Regions from separate parts of the Rummeliibacillus sp. G93 genome, predicted to be linked through region 1. Evidence: riboswitches for the same ligand, from Rfam matches in the RefSeq annotation. Region 1 holds a riboswitch; each other region holds the start of a gene.
The links. Region 1 has a riboswitch for lysine ahead of M2M59_RS15945 (transporter substrate-binding domain-containing protein). Riboswitches for the same ligand answer to the same signal wherever they lie in the genome.
Positions count from the first base shown of each region.

Region 2: another riboswitch for lysine. It lies ahead of dapA (4-hydroxy-tetrahydrodipicolinate synthase); the one in region 1 lies ahead of M2M59_RS15945 (transporter substrate-binding domain-containing protein).
Region 3: another riboswitch for lysine. It lies ahead of M2M59_RS00705 (amino acid permease); the one in region 1 lies ahead of M2M59_RS15945 (transporter substrate-binding domain-containing protein).

Region 1 covers NZ_CP097314.1:3,144,421-3,148,710, reverse strand. Annotated here, with positions in the region: gene M2M59_RS15955 (L-aspartate--L-methionine ligase LdmS) at 1-631, shown strand, start outside; gene M2M59_RS15950 (hypothetical protein) at 841-2,295, shown strand; lysine riboswitch at 2,392-2,578, shown strand; gene M2M59_RS15945 (transporter substrate-binding domain-containing protein) at 2,682-3,533, shown strand; gene M2M59_RS15940 (amino acid ABC transporter permease) at 3,697-4,290, shown strand, end outside.
Region 2 covers NZ_CP097314.1:2,602,960-2,607,249, forward strand. Annotated here, with positions in the region: gene M2M59_RS13130 (NADH-dependent flavin oxidoreductase) at 1-96, opposite strand, end outside; gene M2M59_RS13135 (D-glycero-alpha-D-manno-heptose-1,7-bisphosphate 7-phosphatase) at 418-939, opposite strand; gene M2M59_RS13140 (YsnF/AvaK domain-containing protein) at 1,108-2,136, shown strand; lysine riboswitch at 2,224-2,404, shown strand; gene dapA (4-hydroxy-tetrahydrodipicolinate synthase) at 2,514-3,410, shown strand; gene M2M59_RS13150 (cupin domain-containing protein) at 3,473-4,000, shown strand; gene M2M59_RS13155 (hypothetical protein) at 4,150-4,290, opposite strand, start outside.
Region 3 covers NZ_CP097314.1:135,999-140,288, forward strand. Annotated here, with positions in the region: gene M2M59_RS00695 (nitric oxide synthase oxygenase) at 1-282, shown strand, start outside; gene M2M59_RS00700 (CynX/NimT family MFS transporter) at 344-1,555, opposite strand; lysine riboswitch at 1,750-1,929, shown strand; gene M2M59_RS00705 (amino acid permease) at 2,070-3,581, shown strand; purine riboswitch at 3,786-3,887, shown strand; gene M2M59_RS00710 (xanthine phosphoribosyltransferase) at 4,016-4,290, shown strand, end outside.

The DNA of each region.
Region 1 (4,290 bases):
TGGCGTGATGATTTGTCACACTGACGATCAGCTAGCCGAGGCCATCCACAAGTTTAAAAGTGAAGATGCGAAAATGGTTATTGTTGAAGAGTGTCTTGATATTGAAGAAAATTATTGCTGCCAATACCTTTATTCTAAGGAACTAGGGATAAAATTTATTGGTGCATCAAAGCAAATTACAGATGACAACGGAAAGTACAGTGGTAATGTGCTAGTAGAAAATGTACCGGAAGAAATCATTCAGGCAGGTCGAGAAATTATGGACTGTGGCGTAGAAAAAGGGTTTATCGGTGTAGCGGGGTTTGACCTTGTAATAACAAAGAATGGGCAAGTAAAAGCTATCGACTTGAACTTTAGACAGAATGGTTCTACATCCATGTTATTGCTGCACGAACAACTTGGAAAGCCGGTAAACAAGTTTTTAGCTTACCGATCAAATGATCAACGTGATGCATTCTATACAGCGATAAAAGAGTATGTAGAAAAAGGCGTACTATTCCCATTAGCCTACTATGATGGAGATTATTTCGAGCAAAAAATACCATCAAGATTTACCGGAGTCTGGTATGCAGATTCAATCGAAGAAATTGAACGGTATGAAAAAGAACTTATGGAAAAAAATGTTTTATAAAACGGACCAGAGGATTAAATCCTCTGGCTTTTTTTTGATTTGATTAAGCCCAAACGTATTATTTATGGTAGAATTTTTTAGTAGTAGCACTGTAAAATTAACAAAGAAGATCCTACTTTTAGTAGAAAGAGAACTTTTATTATAGATGAACAATAATAACCAATTGATAATTAGATATAGAAAATTAAATGAATATGGGGAGAAAACCAATGAAGAGCTGGGAATTTATATTACGCGATTATATGATTGGACGTCCAGTCATTGCTATTCAGTACGATGAGGACGATCCAACAGTTGGAGAAATTGTTGACTTAAATAGAGAGCTTCCTTATGGGCAAATTGAAGTAACAGAAGACGGAAAATTAGCATCACTTTTAATTGAAATGGAAGACATCCTGGAACACAATGATGTGTCACTTGATGAGTATGAAGAATTAACCCAAGAGGATTTAATGGGAATTGCGGAAGATTTTATAGATGAATTCTATCAAAAGGATCTTACTTTCCGCAGTATTTCTGAATGGAATGGTGAATCATACTTGTTAACGTTTGAAGCAAAAGATGTTGCACTAAATCTATTCTTGCCTAATTCAGGTGTGACGTTAGAAATAAATAAACAAGGTTTTATCCTGTCGGCTACTTTTAATCAGTCATATTATCAGTTAGCCTATCCAGATATTCAGATTTCTGCTGAAGATGCTAAGGAAATTCTTTTTGAACAACCGCTTGTCGAACTTGCGATTACAGACTTGAATGGGGAATTACAGCTTCTCTACAAACCAAAAAGCGGGACTTTTAGAGTACATGTAGACGGTAGTCTCCAATACGAAGAAGATTTTATGGAATATGGGGAGCAAAATGCGAATTCCTTTGAGCCCGTTACAGTAACCGAGAGCGTAAAGACATTGCTTGGTGTAACTGATGATATGCAATTGATTGAGGACGGGGCGAATCGTTTTTGGTATACAGGCAATTCGAAAAACATCGATGAAGAAGAACCTGTTATTAAAATTGAAAACATAGATTCTATGTTTATGGAATACGAATCGCTGGTAGAGTGGGAAGAGCAGAAAGAAGAACTGCCAGAAGCTACATTAGCTAATAAAGCAAAAATGTTCCTAGAGGCGATTGTGGGGGATGTCCATGAAAAGTACCTGTTAGAAGTACAGCAAGGGGAAATGGAGTATTCGTCATATGGCATAATAACAGAAGAAGACTTGTCAGAAGAGGAACGACAATTCTTTGAAGAGTTGGAGTTAGAAGAAGAGGATGAGTTTGACGCAGACTTTGACTTTGAGCCATATACAACATTTTCATTTATAAGACAGCATAAGGGTGTCCTATTAAGTGATTACACCATTCATATCAATGTAGGGAAATATACGGGGATTATTCGTGAATGTTCGCTGCTGTTGCCAAACGAAGGGAAGTTAAATACCCTGGACATTGTACCAGTCCTGCCTTTAGAGGAAGCCGACGCTAAATTTAAAGAACAGCTGGAAATGCATCTTGCACGAACTGAGGTCAATGATGAAGAAGATGAAGACCTAATAATATACGATTTGACTTATGAAGCAGAATTTCCAGTTGGAAAAGAAATCATGGCTATTAATGCTATGAGCGGGGAAGTCTATTATGCAGAAGAAGAATATGAGGAAGATTGATGGATAGAATCTTTTAAATTGTTGAAATATTATTGACATACATTCCATCCCTATTGTAGACTGTTTAAAACATAACTAAATATAGCCTCACTTATACGGTGAGGTAGAGGCGCAGTATTTATTAGTTCTTAGTGGAGTTAGAGAAAGCGATGAGTCTAAGAAGAAGGAAATATTGCCGAAGTGTGTAACAAGTTTCTCATTGTTGCATGCTGGGTCTGCAGTGAATAACTGCAGGACTGTCTCAATAAATTTCTATGGTTTATTGAGTTGTGCTATCTCAAATTGGGATATAAGTAGAGGATTTAGGACTAGAATTACGTAGCCCTGAGTTCAACTCGGGTCTATAATTCTAGTCTTTTTTATTTAGAAAAAAGGGAGAGATCAATATGAAAAAAATAGGAACACTGTTATCAAGTATTTTACTAATTGCTGTGTTAATTTTAACAGGGTGTAGTTCTAAAGAATCAGGTGATGCAAAGTCTTCAGGCAGCAAAGGAAGCGACACATTTACAGTCGGCATGGAAGCAGGTTATCCGCCATTTAACTGGACGCAAGGTGACGATTCTAATGGTGCGGTTGCCATTCAAGGGAACGCTGAGTATGCAGGTGGGTATGATGTTCAAATTGCCAAAAAAATTGCAGATGGCTTAGGGAAAAAACTTGTTATTTCTAAAATGGAATGGGACGGTTTAGTGCCAGCTTTAGCTTCAGGTAAGATAGATGCAATTATTGCAGGAATGTCTCCTACTGAAGAACGCAAAAAGACAATCGACTTCTCTGACAATTACTACACATCTCATCTAGTGATGGTCGTTAAAAAAGGAAGTAAATATGAAAACGCCACTTCAATTGAAGATTTTAAAGGGGCAAGAGTAACAGCTCAATTAAATACATTCCACTACACAGTTATTGATCAAATTCCAGGCGTAAAAAAACAAACAGCAACGGATAATTTCTCCGCTATGCGTGTGGCTTTACAAGCAGGCAAGATGGATGCATATGTTTCAGAGAAACCAGAAGCAGTATCGGCAACTTCTGCCAATGATCAATTTAAAATGGTTGAATTTAGCGAAGGTAAAGGATTTAAAACAGCGGCAGAAGATACACAAACAGCAGTGGGTATTCCGAAAGATAGCAAATTAACAAAGAAAATCAATGAAATACTAAAAGGCATCTCAGAAGAAGAGCGTACAAAAATGATGGATGATGCCATTAAACAACAACCAGCAGCCAAATAATGCAAAAGTTAACTTAGTGAAAGTCCTCTTCAGCTTTCACTAGCTTTGCATCAATTGCGCTTTAACATGTAACATTCACGCCGAAAGGATATGGCATTGATTAAAGCTTGTTATCCGAGAGACATAAGCATCTGTTAAGGCGCTGTTTGGAGGAGGAAAATAGATGAGTTTAGAATGGTTTATAGAAATTATCGTCAATAACTGGCCAATGTTTTTAAGAGGCGCATGGATGACGTTGCTCATTGCGACAGTTGGTACAATTTTTGGCGCCTTAATTGGCTTAATTATCGGTATTATTCATACAATCCCGAAAAGCAAAAGTAGAGTAAAGAGAATATTTTTAAAATGCATAAGCTTCATTTTAACGGTATATGTGGAATTCTTCCGGGGCACCCCGATGATTGTGCAGGCAATGGTCGTATACTTTGGCTCTGACCTGTTATTTCACATTGATATGGACCGTACATTTGCGGCAATGTTCATTGTTTCTGTCAATACAGGGGCTTACATGGCAGAAATCGTACGAGGCGGCATTATTAGCATCGACAATGGACAATTTGAAGCAGCACGCGCGATTGGTATGAATCATTGGAAAACGATGGTGCATGTCGTTTTGCCACAGGTAATGCGCAATATTTTGCCAGCTACAAGCAATCAATACATTATGAATATTAAAGATACATCAGTGTTAAATGTCATCGGTGTTACGGAATTATTCTTCCAAACGAAGACAATAGCAGGCAATAACTTCCGCTAC
Region 2 (4,290 bases), 540 kb from region 1:
GGCATTGCCAGAGTAGTTCGTCATTGGTGCCATTACGACTCTGTTGCGCAATGCTACTCCGTTTTTCAAGGTATATTCTTCAAATAAATCTGCCATACATATTGACCTCCTATTTTTTATTTCTTCACTAATTTATCGTATTCTGCAAGTAATCATGTGTCAAAGAATTGAAACTTTCTGGGAAGGCCCCTCTTACTAGTTCACGTTCTCCAATAGTTTTGTGGTTACTGAAAAACCCTGATTTGTATATTTTAAAGATACTAATTTGATGTGGAGATGAAGTGGGAATAGCTGCGTTTTGCTAAGAGTAGTGGTAAGCCCTGAGTTGTCTTCGCTGATCCAACTTCAATATAGCTATTTCGTTGAAAAACAACTGCAATTCAATTTCTCCCGCCCTCTTAGTCTCCTAACATGGAATTACTGATGTGTTATAATCCATTCTGCCGCTTCGCTCAAGTCATTACATACTGCATCGGCTAGTGGATTGCGTTCACCTAAATAAACTGTTTTCGTCCCTGCTTTCTTCCCCGCCATTATATCTGTATCGGTATCACCAACCATAAAGGATTTTGATAAGTCAACTTCATATTTTGTTGCTAGGTCTTCAATTAACTTGCTGTTAGGCTTCCGGCAAGCACAACCAGCTTTTGGTTTATGTGGACAATAGACTGCCTCATCCACATGGGCTCCCTGTTTCTTTAACTCCTCAATCATATGCAAGTGGATTTTTTTCAATTCCGATTCTTTCATATATCCAAGACCTACACCGCCCTGATTGGTGACCACAAACACAAAATCAAAATAGGCATTCAATTTTTTTATGGCTTCAGGAACACCTGGCAAGAAATATAAATCTTTCGGTTTGTTCACAAACTTTACCCGCTTGGTTAGTACCTCATTAATGACCCCATCACGATCTAAAAATACGGCTTTTTTCATATATATAAGCACCTTTCTTTAGCGTTTATCTTCTTCATCATTGTCACATTTTACTAATTCTAAAACAAACATTCTTTTATGCTTAAGCGTTTCGATGAAAGAGATTCGGGTATATTTATGTTGTAATCGCATATCAAAAAAATGAAACAAATAATGGAGGTAATACACATGGATAAAAAAGTATTAGGAATTTATAACTCAAGCGCGGAAGTGATTAAAGCTATTGATGAATATCGCCAAAAAGGATATGCAACTGACGATTTCTCAATTGCACTTAATACAACAAACTTCCCTTCTGCTCCATCAGTCGTAAAAAATGAAACAGGCGTACTAACAGAAGATGTTGGCGGTCGCAATATGGAAGAAGATGAAGGTTTCTTCGATCGCCTAGCAGCAGTATTTAAAGGTGATTTCCACACAGATGTGGACCATGCATCTTATTACGAATATTTCTTAACACTTGGCTTTGATGAAGAATCTGCTCGTCGCTACGAACGCGATATTAACGATGGCCGTATTCTACTTTTAGCAAACAAAGAAGATGATGCCCTTTTAGGCACTGCTGACCCACTAACACCAGTAGACAACCAAGAGGCAAATGTAGGTCTTGATACCACAGTAGCTCCTAATGATACAGTGGATGTTAATAATACAGTAGCAGATGAGCAAACATTAAAGTTGCGCAAAGAACAACTTGATGTAGAAAAAGACCAAGTACAAACTGGTGAAGTTGAAGTTCACAAAGATGTTGTGGAAGAACCACAAACAGTCAATGTACCTGTCACACATGATGAAGTGTATGTAGAAAGACGAAAAGTTACTGATGAAGCAGCTGCCACTACAGATGCTTATGCTCCAATGGGTGAAGATGACACCATCCGTATTCCAATCGTCGAAGAACAAATTGAAGTGACGAAAAAACCAGTGGTAAACGAAGAAGTAGTCATTGGTAAAAAACAAGTGACCGAAACAGAACAAGTCACTGATAATCTAAAACGCGAGGAAGCACGCATTGAAACGACTGGTGATGCTTCTGTCACAGATAGCGATGTAGATGATGCAAATCGTGGTGCTATTACAGAGCAAGAATTGTACGATCCTGCAAATCAAAACGATAATGACCTTAAAAAGAACAATCTTGATGATACGCTTACAGCTGGCAATATGAATGCCGATATTAAAAACAGAGAAATATAATAATATTTGGCTTTCTATCTTGTAAAAGCATAGCTAGACTGCTATACTTTCTGTAATTGAATATTCACTTATTTCAATATCTTTTGAAATAAGGATAGAGGCGCAAAAACCATGAGTAAGCTGCAAGAGGATGATGAGATCCGACTACTGCAGTGGAAAGGGGAATTTGCCGAAGCTTAGAGAAACTCATATTTCTCTATTGCTGGGCCTGCTGTTGAATAAACACAGGACTGTCATGTAGGAAACTATATGGAGGGCTATCGTACGCATGGAGATGACTTTATGAATTCTCGCAGCAACGTAGTCACGTTGCTGCTTTTTTTGCGTTATTTTCTATACTGCCCTTCTCCAAAAAATGAAAAGGAAGTGGAGAAGCAATGAATTTTGGAAGAATTATAACGGCGATGGTGACCCCATTTGACCAACAAGGAAATATTGACTTTAGAGCTACTCGTGAGCTGATTAATTATCTTATCGAAAACGGCTCAGATGGGATTGTGATAGCTGGTACTACAGGTGAATCCCCTACACTTACAACAGCAGAGAAAATCAGTTTATTTCAATTTGTCGTAGATGAAGTAAACCATAGGATTCCTGTTATTGCAGGCACAGGATCTAATAATACAAGGGCATCCATTGAACTGACTAAGTCTGCTGAAGACATAGGTGTGGATGGAATTATGCTTGTTGCACCTTACTATAATAAACCATCACAAGAGGGCCTTTATCAGCACTTCAAAGCAATTGCGGAATCAACACAGCTACCAATCATTCTCTACAATATCCCTGGAAGAAGTGTTGTCAATCTATCCGTTGAAACAGTCACTCGCCTTGCCGCGATTAATAACATCGTGTCCATCAAAGATGCGAGCGGAAACTTGGATGCAATGGCTGAACTCATTACGCAAACACCCAATGACTTCAGTGTCTATACAGGAGAAGACCATTTAACACTGCCATCTCTATCGATTGGTGCTACTGGCGTTATTTCCGTATCCTCCCATATAATTGGAAATGAAATGCAAGCGATGATGGAAAAGTTTAAAAACGGGGATGTGACGGAAGCTGCGGCAGATCATCGTAGACTCCTCCCTGTATTCAAAGGATTATTTAGCGCACCTAACCCTTGCCCTGTAAAAGCTGCTCTGAATTTGAGAGGAATAGCAGTAGGCGGTGTACGTTTGCCTTTAATACCCCTTAATGAAGAAGAAACTACTGAGTTGCAGCATCTATTGCAGTCTGTATGTAAAGAAGACACAGCTTTAAGAAGCTAACTTAAAATAGGCACCAAAGTTCCGCAAGAAGCGTACAGTATAGTAAAAAAAGGAATGATGTTTTGTATCACTATCATTGTCCATCTTGCGGAACAACCCACCACTATTATCCGAATAGCCCCTCCCCTTACCAGTTTCAAAATCAATACCAGCAAACCTACCAAAGTCCGAATAGTGTTTATTTAAGAGATTATGGCCCAGCACCTTTTGCTGTCAATATAGACACAGCAACAAAACAAAATACGAACTATCGCACAGCGCTGTGGACCGGTGAGCATTTGCAGCTTACTCTGATGAGCATTCCAGTCGGAGGAGATATTGGTTTGGAGATTCATCCGCATACGGACCAGTTTATTCGCATTGAAGAAGGCGAAGGCCTTGTACAAATGGGCAAAAATAAACAGTTCTTAGACTTCCAGCAACCAGTGCGGGATAATTATGTCTTTTTTGTTCCAGCTGGTACATGGCATAATCTGACGAATACAGGCAACAAACCAATTAAGCTGTATTCAATCTATGCACCTCCTAACCATCCAAGTGGCACGGTCCATCAAACCAAAGCAATCGCCGAAGCGGAGGAACCCCAATAAAAAAGCATTAAACAAGCAGCTTTCGCCTTATGGGGAGGCTGCTTTTTCTGTATAAAGAGTGATTCTTCCTTTTAAATTTTGAACATAAGAAAAGGAGAATCTTTTTGCGCAAGATTCTCCTTTTCTACTAATTTAATTAATGAAAGCGTTTATTTCAAAGTAGCTGTAATAATCATTTCTCCAGTAATGCTATAACGTCCTTTTTTCACGGTATAGACAAACTCACGTTGCTTGGTTCCTTCTGCAAGTGTTACAGCTTTTACTAGGTGATGATTATGATCGTATAAGCG
Region 3 (4,290 bases), 240 kb from region 1:
TGGCAAGATCGTGCACTAATTGAATTAAATGAAGCCGTTTTGTATTCTTTCCGGGAAGATGGTGTCAGCATTGTGGATCATCACACTGCAGCACAGCAATTTAAACGTTTTGAAATGAACGAAGAAGCGGAAAATAGAGATGTGACAGGCAATTGGACTTGGCTTATTCCGCCTCTATCGCCGGCTTTAACGCATATCTTCCATAAACCGTATAAAAATAAAAAAAACACTCCATCTTATATGTATCGGCCATCACCTTTCAAAGGGTTGGGAGACAGATAAAGCAGAGAAGAATAAGAATGAAAAAGCGCTCATTAGCTAAAAGCTAATGGCGCTTTTGCTATTATTCTTTCGTTACAAATCGGTCTTTAGCAGAAATGAATGCAAAGACGAACAAAAGGACTGTGACAATAAGATATAAGCTGTTCGCAGCATGCCAACTATTAAAGCTATCATGGATAAAACCGTATAGTACAGGTCCTACTGCAGCGAGCAAATACCCGATGGATTGTGCGGTGCCTGAAAGTTCAGCTGCTTCTTGAGCGTTGCGTGAACGAAGAGAGAAAAGCATCATAGAAAGACTAAAGGATGCCCCTCCAGCGAATCCAATCATTAACATCCATAACAATGTAAGCTCTGTCCAATTCATAAATATACCTACGAAGCCTGCAAAGTAAAAAAGTGACAATAATGCAACGAGCGGTCTTTGGTCAGCTTTTTTACCTGCAAGAATCGGGGTTAAAAAAGTCATTGGCAATTGTGCTATCTGTAGAATAGAAAACATCCATCCCGCTTTGCTCGGGCTCATGCCTTGGGTTTCAAGCAGCCCTGGAATCCAAGTAGCCGTCGTATAAAACAACAGGGATTGTAGCCCCATCGTGAAGGTGATAGCCCAAGTAAGAGGATACTTCCACATAGGTTTAGTGCGTTGAGAAGGTTCATTGTTGTTTGTCACCTTCACATGATTCTGCAGCTGCGGTAACCATACTATGATAGCGAGAATGGCCAGAATACCCCAACAGGCAAGAGCTCCCTTCCATCCGATTGTTGTTTCTGCTATTGGATTGCTCACGCCCGCTGCTATACTGGCGGATAGGTTCATGGAAACAGAATAAAGTGCTGTTAATAATCCTACTTGAAGAGGAAACTTTAATTTAATAAGAGCAGGCAAGAGGACATTGCCAAATGAAATAGCAACTCCGATGATAATCGTTCCAAAGAACAAGAAAAAGATACTGCCCGCTGAACGCATTAAGATACCTATAGCCAAAAGTATTAAGGCTGATAACAATGTTCTTTCAAATCCAACACGCTGTGAAATTTTAGGGACAAATGGTGAAATAACTGCAAATGCAAGCAAGGGGATAGTTGTAATCAATCCCGCCCACACATTTGATATAGTGAGCCCTTCTTTAATATCTGCAATAATAGGGCCAACAGCAGTGAGAGGGGATCGCAAAGTTGTGGCGATAAAGATAATACCGAGCACTAAAAGCCATGTTTTTTTGTCCCATGACAGCTTCTTGTTTCGGTTCGTAGCTTGTTCTGAAGCCAAAGGAAATCCTCCTTTTGAATTTTTAATAGATATTAAAAACGTACAGGAATCATTTTGCTTTATCAATATTTGTTTTACAAAACATGTCCCCTTCTTTCTAAAATATAGTAATTTTCTATTTACCCTTGTAGTCATGTGCTTAATATATTACAATGTAGGTAACTTAAAACTATATATTGCATGCCTCATCCAATAGATGAGGTAGAGGTCGCGGTATTCATGAGTATAATCGACGAGGCGAGAAAGCGTTTAGGACTCGATTAAAAAGGGAATATTGCCGAAGTACAAGCAAGCTTTTTATTGCTAGTGCTGGGGCTGCTATCGAAAGGTGCAGAACTGTCACGCCAATGTCGGCGTGTTGAGCTATCTTGATCAAGGTTGATGGGGAATTCGGACGCCATCTCAGTTATATATGTGATGGCTTTTTTATTTAAATTTTAGCTGTTATAGACAGCTGCGAAGAATACCTTCAGCTCGACCTTTTCTTGCAATGAAAAACGGAAAGAGGAGAGTTATGAATAGAGTAGAAACACATACAAATGCAGGAATACGAACAAACATTAAACATGATTCTCATTCAAATACACAACAGAAACTGAAACGCAGCTTAAAAAGCCGCCATATTTCCATGATTTCACTTGGCGGTACAATCGGTACAGGCCTACTTCTAGCAAGCGGCAACTCGGTTGCAGCAGCAGGGCCCGGAGGAGCACTGTTAGCTTATGGCCTAATTGGTGTAATGGTATTTTTCCTTATGACAAGTTTAGGGGAAATGGCCGCTTATATGCCTGTATCAGGATCATTCAGCACGTATGCTTCCAAATTTGTTGATCCTTCATTAGGATTCGCGCTTGGTTGGAATTATTGGTACAACTGGGCAGTAACGATTGCAGCTGAAATTTCAGCTGTAGCGATTGTTATGAAATATTGGTTCCCGCACACTCCTTCATTTATTTGGAGTGCTGCATTTCTTATAATTATCTTTACTTTAAACTTTTTGTCAGTGAAAAGTTTTGGCGAAAGCGAATATTGGTTTGCGCTTATTAAAGTGGCAACAATTATTATATTTATCATCATTAGTTTCTTAATGATTTTTGGTATTCTCGGCGGACATGCTCCGGTCGGATTTACTAATTTCTTTAAAGGCGACGCGCCTTTCCATGGTGGATTTTTTGCTACATTAGGCATTTTCTTAGCTGCAGGCTTCTCCTTCCAAGGGACAGAATTGCTTGGGATTACAGCTGGTGAAACGGAAAATCCTGAAAAAACAATCCCACAGGCTGTGCGCTCGGTCTTTTGGCGAATTCTATTGTTTTATGTTTTAGCTATCTTAGCGATTGGCTTATTAATTCCTTATACGGATGCACGTTTAGCAAATAGCGATGACGTGGCAGTAAGTCCTTTTACATTAATATTTGAAAATGCAGGCATTGCCTTTGCTGCTTCTGTGATGAACGCAGTTATTCTTACGGCGATTCTTTCAGCCGGCAACTCAGGGTTATATGCAGCATCTCGTACATTACGTGAATTAGCAGTGGAAGGTAATGCACCGAAGATTTTCAAAAAGCTAAACAACCGAGGTGTTCCTGTTGCAGCACTTGTTTTAACAGTAGCAGTGGCTTGTTTATCCTTTTTGGCATCATTTTTTGGATCTGGAACAGTGTATATCTGGCTTTTAAACGCTTCTGGTATGTGCGGTTTCATTGCATGGCTTGGTATAGCGACCAGCCATTATCGTTTCCGAAAAGCATTTGTGGCACAGGGCCGTGATCTCTCAGAGTTGCCTTATCGCTCTAAATTTTTCCCGTTTGGTCCGATTTTTGCCTTTGTCCTTTGTGCGATTGTTATCTTAGGACAAAACTACACAGCGTTTACAGGCGACCATATTGATTGGTACGGCATCCTAGTATCCTATATTGGCTTGCCAATCTTCCTTGTTATCTGGTTTGGCCATAAACTGAAATGCAAAACAAAGGTTGTACGTCTAGAAAAGGCAGATCTGACAACGAAACGCCAAGTACAATAATTTAAATCTTGAAGGCTAATCTATCAACGTTGGTAGATTAGCTTTTTTGTTGTGAATTGAGCCGTTTCGTTTTACATAATGTTCGCTTTTTAAATGTTTCTATCAGAATAATTAATCTGTTTATTCGGTTTTGGGTTATTTACCAACACTTACAAAGAGAATTTATATTGAATTTTACGTTTTACATGCTATAATAAAGATAATCAAAATTACATAACATTCACTCATATAATAGCAGGGATATGGCCTGCAAGTTTCTACCAGATTACCGTAAATGATCTGACTATGAGAAGCAATCTAGTAAATAGTAGTTTGTTCATTACATTCTATTTGCTATTACTTTCGACAATAAGTCGAAGGACTTTGCTCCACTCGTAGATGATTGGATGTATTAGTTCTTCGGCTTTTTTGTACGTAAAAAAGCCGAAGTGCTAATGAAAAGAAGGGAGTTCCTCGTGTTGAAAGCACTTCAGGATAAAATCGTAAACGAAGGTAAAGTAATATCAGAGGGAGTTTTAAAAGTAGATTCTTTCTTAAATCATCAGATTGATCCACAATTGATGAAAAAAATTGGTCAAGAATTCGCGGAGCTTTATAAAAATGAAGGAATTACAAAAATATTAACAATCGAATCATCCGGCATAGCACCAGCTGTGATGGCTGGCCTTCTATTAGAAGTGCCTGTAGTCTTTGCACGTAAAAGCAAATC